DNA from 4 places in the Nocardia sp. NPDC051570 genome. Region 4 is predicted to be linked to each of the others. Evidence: riboswitches for the same ligand, from Rfam matches in the RefSeq annotation. Region 4 holds a riboswitch; each other region holds the start of a gene.

Region 1 (3,203 bases), on a different contig from region 4:
CATCGCAATTCGACCGGCATGCAGCGACACACCCCCGGCTCGTGTGGTTTCGTCGATCGCGGGCATCTTTTGCGATTCCAACAAGCACGCGCCAGGTCCTGGTCGGCGTGCGTCGGCTATGACCAGGACTCAGGCGCTGGATGCCGCGACGGCCTGCTCGATTCGAGTGGCCATCGACTCGCGACCGGAGAATGGGAGCGGGATATCGAATAGGGGCAAAGTTATCAAGTTGAACAGAAACGATGTTTCGCTATGCGTTCGATGCGACACACATTCCCATATGTTTGCTAGTTAGTAACTCTGGTTATATTCTACTTGTAGATTACAACTTGTCGGATCGGTTGGATGCGAGAGACCACGCCACGCGCGGTACGCCTTTCTCCCGCGTATCACACGGGGCGCCGGGGCACCCCGAGGCGCAGCCCCCCTGCCCGTGCATCGGGGTGACCCCGGCACCATTCGGCGAATTCCGAATTCCGCGCAGGCCCCCACTTGTCACCGATCACATATCCCCTCCGCGATGATGCGAGAATGTCGGCGTGACCGAAGCACCCGCGTCCCATGCCCATCAGCACGGTCCGGTCGGACGGTTCCTCCGGACGAATCTGCCCATACTCCTGGTGGTGGCCGTTCTGGTGGTGGCCGCGGTGCTTCTGGCCCAGGACCGTTGGCGGCGCGGGGCATTCGTGATCGGCGGTGCGACGCTGCTGGCGGCCGCGCTGCGGTTATGCCTGCCGACGCTGCGGGTCGGCGTGTTGGCCGTGCGCAGTAAGCCATTCGACGTCGGCGCCTATACGGTCCTCGGCGGCAGCATCATCGTGGTCGCGGCGACGATCAACAGCCTTGGGGTGACCTGACGCTCAGTCCCGCGCCTTGCGGGCGAGCTCCATCGTCTCGGCGAGCAGCTTGCCTACGGCCTCGGTTTCGGTGAGGAATCCGTCGTGCCCGTCGCGCGAGCGGACCACCTCCAGCTCCTTGCAGCCGGGCAGCAGATTCGCCAGTTCCTGTTGCGTGCGAAGCGGGTAGAGCCGATCGGAGTCGACGCCGCCGACGATGCACGGCACCGCGGTGGCGGCCAGCGCGGCCTCGATCCCGCCCCGCCCGCGACCGATGTCGTGCCGGTTCATCGCCTCGGTCAGCAGGACGTAGGTGGCCGGATCGAAGCGATGAATCAGCTTCTGCGCCTGGTACTCCAGATAACTCTGCACCGCATAGCGGCCGCCGTCGCGCGGATCCTCGTCGTCCTGCGCCGCATTCTCGAAGCGGTGGTCGAGTTCGAATTCGGTGCGGTAGGTCAGATGCGCGATGCGGCGCGCGAGCCCCATTCCGGTGGTCGGCGCGCGTCCGGTGCCGTGGTAATCGCCGTCCTGCCAATCCGGATCGGCCTTGATCGCGGCGATCTGGGTGGTCTGGGTGCCGATCTGATCGGCGGTGGCGCGCGCCCCGACGGCCAGCACGAGCGCGGCGCCGACCCGCTGCGGATGGCCGACCATCCACTCCAGCACGCGCATGCCGCCCATCGATCCACCCACCACGGCCGCGAGGCGATCGATGCCCAGCAGGTCGAACAGCGCCACCTCGGCGGCTACCTGATCGCGAATGGAGATCTCGGGAAACCGGGCGCCCCAGGGTCGTCCGTCCGATGCGAGCGAGGTGGGGCCGGTGCTGCCCTTACAGCCGCCCAGCACATTGGTAGCGATCACGCACCATTCGCGGGTGTCCAGCGGGGCGCCCGGACCTACGCTGCCGTCCCACCAGCCGGGCAGCGGATGCAGTTCGTCGGGCGCGCCGACGACATGCGAATCGCCGGTGAGCGCGTGCTCGACCAGCACCACATTGTCCAGATTCGGGGACAGCTCACCCCAGCGCTGCACCGCGAGTTCGACGTCCTGGATCACCGCGCCGTTCTCGAGGCGCAGGTCGCCGATGGCGATCGTCTCCAGGCGACCGTCGGGCGGGGGCAGCAGCGCGGCCGCCGTCTGCGGGGTGCTCGACTCGATGCTCACGGTCACCGGGCCGCCGCCGTTCGAAAAGAACACACGATTTCGATGGTAGCGACAGGGTGTTTGCCCTCGATGTGCATGATTCGGGGCGCGGTCGAGTTACTCATGGGCCTGCTCCAATGGGACGCCGAACTGGGCTTGCTGGTGTTATCGGACTTCAACAAGCGAACAGCAACAACACATGGTGGGGACCTCCTGATCGTGGCGCTTGCTCCCGGCCCTCGGGAGCCCGGTCATCACCCGGAGCACCCCACCGCAACAGGAGGGTTGCCGGCCAGCGAGCCGGGGCTTGGCGCTGGCGCTCATGACCTTCCCGCGATAGTAACCGATCGCCGAGACGGGGCGCGAACGGCTACCGCGCAGCACCGCTTTCGGCCGATCCCGAGGCCGAACATCCCCGAGTCAGCGGGAGCACGCAGCGCTGCACGAATTCGTCGAAGGCGCCGCGGACCGCGCAGATGGCCGCATGTGCGGAGTCCATGGGGTCGCGGTCCGGCAGCGTGGCGTCGCATTCGATCCCGGTGCGCATGATCGCGTTCCAGGTCCCGGCGATCAGCCGGACGGTCATCGAATCCGGATCCGCGCCGATGCGCTCGGCCAGGGCGGAGTGGATCTCGATGGTCTTGGTGTCGGCGATGTCCATGCTGCGCGCGCGCACGGTCGGGCTGGTGCGCATGATCCGCTGCATGTGCTGGAACCACTCGAAGGGCAGTGTCTGCCCGGCGATGCTGGCATTGGTCACGGCCAGGTACGTGTCGAACAGGGCCTGCAGCTCATTGCCCGTCACTGGCTGTTTGCGCAGCTCGTCTCCGATGAGCTTGGCGAAATCCACCAAGGGCGCGAGGACGATGTCCTCCTTCAACTCGAAGTAGCGGTTGACGGTGCGCGGGGAGACGTCTGCGGCGTCGGCGATCTGCTCGACGGTGGTCGCGTCGAAGCCGTGCGCGTCGCACATCCGCAGCGCGACTTCGATGATCCGGCGTCGAGTCTGCTGCTTCTTGCGTTCCCGCAGGCCGGGCTGGGCTGGTGACTCGAGCATGGTCCCAGTCTATCGCCATCGGCTCTTATTGTGACGAGAGACGCCAAATGTCAGTCTGCGACATTTTTCTCTTGACGCCAATTGTCCTCAGGTGCCAGGATTGCTGACACGTTCCAATGATGCGACGGAACTGCTTACTTCCACTCAGGAGTCCCCACATG
Region 2 (3,203 bases), on a different contig from region 4:
ACCCAGTCCGAGCCCACCCACACCGCCGAACAGGCCGCCCAGGCCCTCGGGGTGGCGGTGGGTGCGATCACCAAATCGCTGGTGTTCCTGCTCGACGACGATCCGGTATTGCTGCTGGTCTCCGGCGCCCATCAGGTCGATATCGAACGCACCGGGCAGCGGCTCGACGGCACCCTCACCCGGGCCTCGGCGGAGGTGGCGCGCGAGGTGACCGGCCAGCCCATCGGCGGTGTCGCACCGGTCGGCCATCCCACCAATCTGCCCACCTACGTGGACAACGCACTGTCGGGCCACCGCGAACTCTGGGCCGCCGCCGGACATCCGAATACCGTCTTCCGCACCTCGTTCACCGAACTGGTCCGCATCACCGCGGGGCTGGCCATCGATGTGGATTGACCCACGATCGGAATATCGCAGGCCCGAGCGACGTAGGTTAGGGCTGTGACCGATCGACTACGGGCGCCCGACGATCTGAGTGGCATCACCGCGACGCAGTACCGCGCGGCGATGCGGCACTACCCGGCCGGAGTGACCATCGTCACGGTGAATTCGGCGACCGGGCCGGTCGGCTTCACGGCCACCTCCTTCGCCTCACTATCGCTCGAGCCCCCGCTCATCTCGTTCAATATCGCCCACACCTCCTCCAGCATCGAGGCCATGCTCGCGGCCGACTCGCTGGTCGTGCACTTCCTCGGCGAACATCAACAGCATCTGGCCCAACGGTTTTCGCGCACCGCGGACGAGCGCTTCACCGACCGCTCGCTGTGGACCACCCTCGATACGGGCGAGCCGGTACTACACGGCACCCCGATCTGGGTCCGGGCCACGGTGCGCCAGCTGATCCCGATCGGCGATCACACCCTGGTCGTCGGCCTGGTCACCCGGGTGCACGACAACACCGACGACCATCCGATCGCCGCACCGCTGCTCTACTACAACGGCACGTACCACCGGCCGACCGGATTGCACTGACTCAGCCCGCCGACGCGACCGTCCCGATCCCCAGTACCGCAAGGATTCCCCCGCTGATCTGTTCCAGCCGATCGCGCACCCGCTGTCGGCGCAACAGCGTGGCGAGCCTGGCCGCCGCCACCGCCAGCAATACCATTTCGGTTGCGGCGACCGATGATTCGATCGCACCGAGCGCCAGCGTATGCGCGAAGGTCGCCTCGGTCAGGAACTGCGGTAGCACCGCGAGATAGAACAACCCCACCTTCGGATTGAGCAGCGTGCACAGCAGTCCCGCGCCGAACGCCGAGCGCGTGGACACCGACCGTGGCGCCGACCGCTCCGCCTCGACCGCCCGAGCGCGCCGCTGTGCGATCAGCGTCCGAATGCCCAAGTACACCAGGTAGATTCCGCCGATCACCTTGACCACGCGATACGCCGTCGCCGACTGTTCCAGCAGGGTCGCCACCCCCGCGGCCACCACGACGGCCCATGCGATACCCCCGACCGCCGACCCGATCGCGGAGGTGATCGCCGGTCGTCGCCCGACGATCGAGTACCGCAACACCAAGAACGAATCGGGCCCCGGCGTCAGCGATAACACCACACAGACCCCGACGAACCCCAGCACCAGCGACACGCTCATCGCCACATGAAATCCCAGATCAGCGCCGCGAGCAACGGAATTACCCCGAGGCTTCCGCCCCTGGTTCCCTCCTCCATCAGTACCCCGGCACGCCCCTGGTTCCCTCCTCCATCAGTACCCCGGCACGCCCCTGGTTCCCTCCTCCATCAGTACCCCGGCACGCTCTTCGCCGGGGTTGACAAGATCGCACGCCATCTGTCAATCTCGGGTCAGGTCATGAGTGCCAGCGTGAAGCCCCGGCTTGCTGGCCGGCAACCCTCCTCCGCGGCGGGGTGCTCCGGGTGACGACCAGGCTGCTGCCCGACCGGGCGCGGCAAGCGCGGACTCCGACCATCGATATCCCCGGAGTCCCTCATCCGAAGGGATTGCCCGATGACTGCCATTCTCGATCAGACCTGTGCCCCGCTCGCCCGTGTCTCCGGATGTGATCTGCGAGTTCCGTTGGTACAGGGCGGAACTCGCGTCTACGCCAACTTCGACTACGCCGCCAGCGCCCCGGCCCTGGCCCAGGTCACCGACCGGCTGACCGAACTGCTGCCCTTCTACGCCAGCGTCCACCGCGGCGCGGGCTACGCCTCGCGCATCTCCACCGACTGCTACGAATCCAGCCGCGATTCGGTGGCCCGCTTCCTGAACTGCGCCGACGATCAGGTCGTCGTCTTCACCCGCAACACCACCGACTCGCTGAATCTGCTGGCCTCCTGCGTGCCCGGCGACACCGTGGTGCTCGATATCGAACATCACGCCAACTTCCTGCCCTGGACCCGGCACGGCCGCCGCGTGGTGCCCGCGGCCGACACCGTCGAGGAGACCGTCCGCCGCGTGGTCGCCGAGCTGTGCGCCAAACCGGCCGCGCTGCTTGCGATCACGGGTGCGTCGAATGTCACCGGCGAGGTGCTGCCCCTGGAGCGGCTGGCCACCATCGCGCATCAGTGCGGCGCGCGCATCCTCGTCGACGCCGCGCAGCTGGCCCCGCACCGACGCATCGATCTGCAGGCCCTCGACATCGACTACCTGGCCTTCTCCGGTCACAAGTTGTACGCGCCGTTCGGCGCCGGAGTACTGGTCGGTCGCCGCGACTGGCTCGACGCCGCGCAGCCCTATCTCGCGGGCGGCGGCGCGGTCAAGGAGGTCGGCACGACCGAGACCGAATGGGCCTGCGCACCGCAGCGCCACGAGGCCGGATCCCCGAATGTGCTCGGCGTGGCCGCCCTGGCCGCGGCCTGCGACGCGCTGGGCGCGCTCGACGAACGGACCGCGATCGAGCATGAGCGCCGCCTCGCCGACCGCCTGCGCGCGGGTCTGGAAGCCATTGCGGGAGTTCGATTCCTGCGCATCTGGCCGGACAGCGCCGACAGCGTCGGCATCGTCGCGTTCACCCTGAACGGATTCGAACCGGGTCGCGTCGCGGCCTATCTGTCCGCCGAACACGCCATCGGCGTCCGCGACGGCCGCTTCTGCGCCCACCCCCTGCTGGCCCGCCTCGGCGTCGACGGCGCCCTGCGCGCGAGCATCGGCCTGGGCAGCTCCGCCGCCGACGTCGACCGCCTGATCGAGGCCATCGCCACCCTCGTCGAGCGCGGCCCGCAGTGGAATTACACCCGCACCG
Region 3 (3,203 bases), on a different contig from region 4:
GTCGCCCACATCGCGAATCGCCCACTGCTCCAACGTATTGCAGACCATGTCGACCTGCTTGGAATGCCGGCGCGCGGCCTCCGAGCCCTCGTCGTAATCGATATCCTGCGGATCGACGATGACCTCGATATTCGGCGAATGGTCCAGCTCGCGCAGCTCCAGCGGGGTGAACTTGGCCTGCGCCGGGCCGCGGCGGCCGAAGATGTGCACCTCGAGCGCCTTGTTGGCGCGCAGGCCCTCGTACACGTTCGGCGGGATCTCCGTCGGCAGCAGCTCGTCACCGGTCTTGGCCAGTACCCGCGCCACGTCGAGGGCGACGTTGCCGACGCCGAGCACGGCGACCTTCTCCGCTTCCAGGGGCCAGTCGCGTGGCACGTCGGGATGTCCGTCGTACCAGGACACGAAGTCCGCGGCGCCGTAGGAGCCGTCCCGGTCGATGCCCGGAATGCTCAGCGCGCGATCGGCATTGGCGCCGGTGGAGAAGATCACCGCATCGTAGAAGCGGCGCAGTTCCACCAGCGTGATGTCGGAGCCGTAGTCGATATTGCCCAGCAGGCGCACCTGCGGCTTGTCGAGCACCTTGTGCAGCGCGGTGATGATGCCCTTGATGCGCGGATGATCCGGCGCGACGCCGTAGCGGATCAGACCGAACGGGGCGGGCATCCGCTCGAACAGGTCGATGCTCACCTGCGCCTCGGACTTCATCAACGCGTCCGCGGCATAGATTCCGGCCGGTCCGGCGCCCACGATCGCGATGCGCAGTGGGCGGGTCGCTGCACTGTGTTCGGTCATTCTTACGCGCACCTCTGGTCGAGAATCTGTCGTCATGTCTTAGCCGTCGTTCTTAGCTTAGGCTAAGTTGACGTCGGGACCGGGGTCTGCACCCGGTTGTCGTCATCCCGTGATGCTGCGTCGTTGCTGCGCCCGGGAGCCGATCCCACCGGCCGAAGCCGGGTTCCAGCGATTCTATCGGTGGCGGCTATGGCCGGTATTCCCGGACTCGGCCGGGAATACCGAGTGTGATTCGGACCACTATCAATGACCAGCGATGATGTCTGCATGACCGATGCCGACGAACCCACTGAGATCGACCAGCGCGAGGCCCCGCGGTCCGCGGTGCCGTTCATCGCGGCCGCTGTGGTGGCGTTGCTGTTGATCGGCGGCGTGGTGCTGCTCGGCGTGCTGCGCCCGGCTGAGAACAATGTCACAGATTCCGATCGTGTGGCCGTCGCCATCCGCAATTTCGCTACGGCCCAAGCGGATTCGGATGCCAAGCGCCGCGCGACCACCGTCTGCCCCGGCTTCGACGCCGCCAAGTCCCCGCTGGGTCCCGACGCCCTCGGCAAACAGGTCGAGATCGCCAACGTCCGCGACACCACCGTCGAGGGCGCCCGCGCCCGGGCCACGGTGACCAGCAGGATCGACGGCCGCGAGCAGACCGCCACCTGGAATCTGAGCAGGCCGAACGACCAATGGCTTGTTTGCTCCCCGTAGGGCCCCGGCGTGCTTGTTCTCCTCAGGACCCCGGCGTGCCTGTTTCCCTAGGACCCTGGCGTGCTTGTTTCCCCTAGGACCCTGGCGTGCTTGTTTCCCCTAGGACCCCGGCGTGCTTGTTTCCCCTAGGACCCCGGCGTGTTCTTCGCCGGGGTTTGACATAAAGCCCGGTGACCAGGCACTCTCACTTTCAGGTCATGAGTACCAGCGTCAAGCCCCGGCTCGCTGGTCGGCAACCCTCCTCCGCGGTGGGGTGCTCCGGGTGACGACCTGGCCACGCGCCGATACCGGCGCGGCAAGTGCGGATTCGCGAGGAGGTTCATCGAATGAACGAGAAATACCGCAGCTGCTGTGAGGGACGGTCATGAGCTACGCGGGCGATATCACTCCCCAGCAGGCCTGGGAACTGTTGCGCGACAATTCGAATGCGGTCCTGATCGATGTGCGCACCGAGGCCGAATGGCGCTTCGTCGGCGTGCCGGATACCGCCGGAATCGACCGGCCCACCGCGCTGATCGAATGGGTCGACAGCAGCGGATCGCCGAATCCGCAGTTCACCGACCAGCTGAGGCAGGTCCTCGCCGACCGCGCCGCCGACAGTGATGCCCCGGTGATCTTCCTGTGCCGCTCCGGCCAGCGCTCGATCGGCGCCGCGAAGACCGCGACCGCCGCCGGATACGAACCCTCCTACAACGTGCTCGAGGGCTTCGAGGGTCCGCTCGACGCCGACGGACATCGTGGCGGCGCCGGCTGGCGCGCCCTCGGACTGCCGTGGCGGCAGTCGTGATCACCGGCGGCGCATTCGACAAACCACTGCCCGAGGGCGTCGGCCCGGCGACGATCGGCGTGCGCGGCGGCCTGCGGCGCTCGGGTTTCGAGGAGACGGCCGAGGCGCTGTATCTGTCCTCCGGCTTCGTCTACGAGAGCGCCGAGGCGGCCGAGGCCGCGTTCACCGGCGAGATCGAGCATTTCGTCTATTCGCGCTACGGCAATCCGACGGTCGCGATGTTCGAGGAGCGGATGCGCCTGATCGAGGGCGCCGAGGCCTGTTTCGCGACCGCCAGCGGTATGGCGGCCGTATTCGTCGCTCTCGGAGCGCTTCTCGGCAACGGTGATCGACTCGTGGCCGCGCGCAGCCTGTTCGGCTCCTGCTTCGTGGTGTGCAACGAGATCCTGCCGCGCTGGGGCGTGGAGACCGTCTTCGTCGACGGCGAGGATCTCGACCAGTGGGAGCGGGCGCTGTCGCAGCCCACCAAGGCGGTGTTCTTCGAGACCCCGTCCAATCCGATGCAGACGCTGGTGGATGTGCGCCGGGTGTCCGAGCTCGCGCACGCCGCGGGCGCGAAGGTGGTGCTGGACAACGTCTTCGCCACCCCGCTGCTGCAGCGCAGTCTGGATCTCGGCGCGGATGTCGTGGTGTATTCGGGCACCAAGCACATCGATGGCCAGGGCCGGGTGCTCGGCGGGGCGATCCTGGGCGCGCAGGACTACATCGACGGTCCGGTGAAAACACTGATGCGCCATACCGGTCCGGCCTTGAGCCCGTTCAATGCGTGGACGTTGCTCAAGGGCCTGGAGACCATGCCGCTGCGGGTCCGTCATTCGGTGCAGGCCGCGCACAAGGTCGCCGAATTCCTCGAGCAGCATCCGGCCGTCGCGTGGGTCAAATACCCGTTCCTGCAGTCGCATCCGCAGTACGCGCTGGCCCG
Region 4 (3,203 bases):
ACGCCGATCTGCCCGAACGGCTCGGGGCCGTGCTGGCGGTCGTCTATCTCATCTTCACCGAGGGCCATACCGCCTCCAGCGGAACGCAATTGACGCGTGGGGACCTGTGCGCCGAGGCGATCCGGCTGGGCCGCGTGCTCGTCGAACTGATGCCGGATGAGCCGGAGGCCGTCGGCCTGCTGGCCCTGATGCTGCTCACCGAGGCCCGCCGCCCGGCCCGCCACACGGCCGACGGCGCCCTGGTGCCGCTGGCCGATCAGGATCGCGGCCGATGGGATCGCGAGCTCATTGCCGAGGGGCATCGGCTGGTGCGAGAGTGCCTGTGCCGCAATCACCCCGGCCCCTATCAGATCCAGGCCGCCATCAATGCCGTACATACCGATGCCGCGACCGCCGCCGATACCGATTGGGATCAGATCCTGCGGCTCTACGACCAGCTCGCGGCGGTCGCACCCGGCCCGATCGTCTCGCTCAACCGGGCCGTCGCCGTCGCCGAGATCGACGGCCCGGCCGCGGCGCTGGCGCTCGTCGATGAACTACCGCTCGCGGATTACCACCTTTACCACGCGATCCGGGCCGACCTGCTGATCAGGCTCGGCCGAACCGCCGAGGCCGCAAGCGCATTCGCCGATGCCCTCGCGCGGACCGGCAACGCCGCCGAGCGCGACCACCTGCGCCGCCGCAGCGCCGACCTCACCGGGACAGCGAATTCTCCTGGGCCGGGAGCAACTTGTTGAGCTGCCGGTTCGCATACCGCATCACCATCTCGTAGGGCCAGGCGAACTTGCGGGCGAACCAGTAGCCGATTCGGATATCGGTCGCGGTGTGCACGAGATAGCGATTGTGCCTGATACCGGCGAGGATCCGATCGGCCACCTGCTCCGGCGTCGCCGCGTGGCCGACGAAGGCTCCGCGCAGCTTCGCCACCCGCGGATCGTCCGGATCGACGCCCACGATCTCTGTCGTCCTGACCATCGGGGTGTGCACCGCGCCCGGGACGACCAGGCTCACCCCGATGCCGTACCGCTCCAGCTCGAAGCGCAGCACCTCCGAGACCCCGCGCAGCCCGAACTTCGCGGCGCTGTAGGCGGCGTGCCACGGCAGCGCGAGCAGTCCGGCCGCCGAGGAGACGTTCACCAGATGTCCGCCACGCCCGGCCCGGATCATCGGCGGGACGAAGTTCTCGATGATGTGGATCGGCCCCATGAGATTCACCTCGACCATCGAGCGCCAATGCCGATGTTCGAGGTTCTCCACGGTGCCCCAGGCGGAGAGGCCCGCGATATTCATGACCACGTCCAGGCTGCCGTACTCGTCGTGCACCCGCTCGGCCCACGCGGTGACCGCGTCGTAGTCGGAGACGTCGAGTGTCTGCGCGTCGAGCACCTCACCCCCGGCCGCGCGGATCAGCTCGACCGTTTCGGCCAGCCCCGCGGCGGCGATATCGGTGAGCACCAGGCGCGCACCCGCGCGCGCGGCGGCCTGCGCGGTGGCCCGGCCGATACCGCTGGCCGCGCCCGTGATGAGGCATATCCGGTCGGTCAGATCCTTCATGAACGTTCACCCTAGCCATTGCGAACATCGTTGTACACAGTGCTGTTTCCCCCCTCGGAATTCCCCGTCGGTAAACGGGAAAACCCGCTGCCAACAATTGAATTCACGTTGATCGGGACGGCAGACAGTCGCACCGATGTCCGATACGTTCGAATTCACCATCCAGAGCGGTTGAGAGATCTGGCTCGACGAGACCGCAGCAACCCCCCGCGGGCCGGGTGCGGGTGCTACCGCCAGGACCGATGGAGGATCGCGATTCCATGACCACTGTGGCCGCTATCGATCCCTCCGGCACCGTCGAGGTGGCCGAGGACACCCTGCCGGTGGCGCGTACCCGGCACCCGTGGCGCTGGCTGATCGCCGTCGTCGCGCTGGTGCTGGTGGCCCAGTTCGCGCACGGCCTGGTGACCAATCCCGGCTGGGACTGGCCGACCTTCGCCCGATACTTCGCCGCCGATTCGGTGCTCGCGGCGCTGAAGCTGACCGTGGAGCTCACCTTCTGGGGGACGCTGTTCGGATTCCTGCTCGGTATCTGGCTGGCCGTGGCGCGATTATCGAAAGTCCCTGTGCTGCAGGTGATCGCCTGGGCATATGTCTGGGCGTTCCGCTCGATTCCGCTGATCGTGCAGCTGCTGTTCTGGTTCAACATCGCCTATCTGTACAAGCGCCTGTCGATCGGAATCCCGTTCGGCCCCGCGTTTTTCAGCTTCGATGTGAACGGGGTGATCAGTGGATTCACCGCCGCGGTCATCGGGCTGGCGTTGCATCAGGCGGCGTATTCGGCCGAGATCATCCGCGCCGGAATCATTTCCGTGGATCCGGGCCAGCTGGAGGCGGCCAAATCGCTGGGCCTGCCGTGGCGGCGGCAGTTCTTCACCATCGTGGCGCCGCAGGCCATGCGCGGCATCCTGCCCAATGCGGCCAACGAGGTGATCAGCCTGTTCAAGGGCACCTCGATCGTCTCGGTGATGGCGATCGCCGAGCTGTTCTACCAGGTCCAGGTGATCTACGGCCGCAACGGCCGGGTGGTCCCGCTGCTGATGGTGGCGACGGTCTGGTACATCGTGCTCACCAGCGTGCTGACCGTCGTGCAGTACTACATCGAGCGCCACTTCGCCAAGGGCGGCCATCGCGAGCTGCCGCGCACACCGTGGCAGCGCGTGCGCGGCAAGCTCGCCGAGATCACGGGGGAACGCCGATGAGCGCGTACACGGTCGAATTACGGGGCGTACACAAGCAGTTCGGCGCCAACGAGGTGCTGCGCGGGATCGATCTCGCGGTGCGCCCGGGCGAGGTGACGGTGATCCTGGGCCCCTCGGGTTCGGGCAAATCGACGCTGCTGCGGACGATCAACCACCTGGAGAAGGTCGATGCGGGGACCGTGCGGGTGGCCGGAGAACTGGTCGGCTATCGCCGCAAGGGCGCGAAACTGCACGAACGCAGCGAACGGGAGATCCTGCGCCAGCGCTCCCGCATCGGCTTCGTATTCCAGAGCTTCAATCTGTTCCCGCATCTGACCGTGCTGGAAAACGTTGCACTGGCCCCGATTTCGGCGCAGCGCCGTCCCCGCGCCGAGGTCGAGGCGGAGGCGGTCGATCTGCTCGAGCGGGTCGGACTGGCCGATAGGGCGCAGGAGTATCCGCGACGGC

Evidence for each region. A riboswitch is a leader RNA that binds a small molecule or an ion and turns the genes downstream of it on or off. The one in region 4 is predicted to bind S-adenosylmethionine.
Region 1: it holds a riboswitch for S-adenosylmethionine, as region 4 does, so the genes downstream of both, ACIA76_RS09030 (homoserine O-acetyltransferase) here and ACIA76_RS29495 (amino acid ABC transporter permease) in region 4, are expected to answer to the same signal.
Region 2: it holds a riboswitch for S-adenosylmethionine, as region 4 does, so the genes downstream of both, ACIA76_RS22865 (aminotransferase class V-fold PLP-dependent enzyme) here and ACIA76_RS29495 (amino acid ABC transporter permease) in region 4, are expected to answer to the same signal.
Region 3: it holds a riboswitch for S-adenosylmethionine, as region 4 does, so the genes downstream of both, ACIA76_RS28195 (rhodanese-like domain-containing protein) here and ACIA76_RS29495 (amino acid ABC transporter permease) in region 4, are expected to answer to the same signal.

The regions. Positions count from the first base shown of each region.
Region 1 is NZ_JBITDI010000003.1:465,646-468,848, forward strand. Features, by position in the region: gene ACIA76_RS09025 (DUF3017 domain-containing protein) at 540-857, shown strand; gene ACIA76_RS09030 (homoserine O-acetyltransferase) at 861-2,012, opposite strand; SAM riboswitch class IV at 2,203-2,313, opposite strand; gene ACIA76_RS09035 (TetR/AcrR family transcriptional regulator) at 2,356-3,042, opposite strand; gene ACIA76_RS09040 (MFS transporter) at 3,201-3,203, shown strand, end outside.
Region 2 is NZ_JBITDI010000009.1:7,048-10,250, reverse strand. Features, by position in the region: gene ACIA76_RS22880 (YbaK/EbsC family protein) at 1-396, shown strand, start outside; gene ACIA76_RS22875 (flavin reductase family protein) at 508-972, shown strand; gene ACIA76_RS22870 (LysE family translocator) at 974-1,594, opposite strand; SAM riboswitch class IV at 1,807-1,920, shown strand; gene ACIA76_RS22865 (aminotransferase class V-fold PLP-dependent enzyme) at 1,967-3,203, shown strand, end outside.
Region 3 is NZ_JBITDI010000012.1:81,409-84,611, reverse strand. Features, by position in the region: gene ACIA76_RS28205 (FAD-dependent oxidoreductase) at 1-792, opposite strand, end outside; gene ACIA76_RS28200 (hypothetical protein) at 1,060-1,494, shown strand; SAM riboswitch class IV at 1,688-1,802, shown strand; gene ACIA76_RS28195 (rhodanese-like domain-containing protein) at 1,859-2,281, shown strand; gene ACIA76_RS28190 (O-succinylhomoserine sulfhydrylase) at 2,278-3,203, shown strand, end outside.
Region 4 is NZ_JBITDI010000013.1:69,293-72,495, forward strand. Features, by position in the region: gene ACIA76_RS29485 (RNA polymerase sigma factor) at 1-737, shown strand, start outside; gene ACIA76_RS29490 (SDR family oxidoreductase) at 694-1,554, opposite strand; SAM riboswitch class I at 1,710-1,803, shown strand; gene ACIA76_RS29495 (amino acid ABC transporter permease) at 1,815-2,756, shown strand; gene ACIA76_RS29500 (amino acid ABC transporter ATP-binding protein) at 2,753-3,203, shown strand, end outside.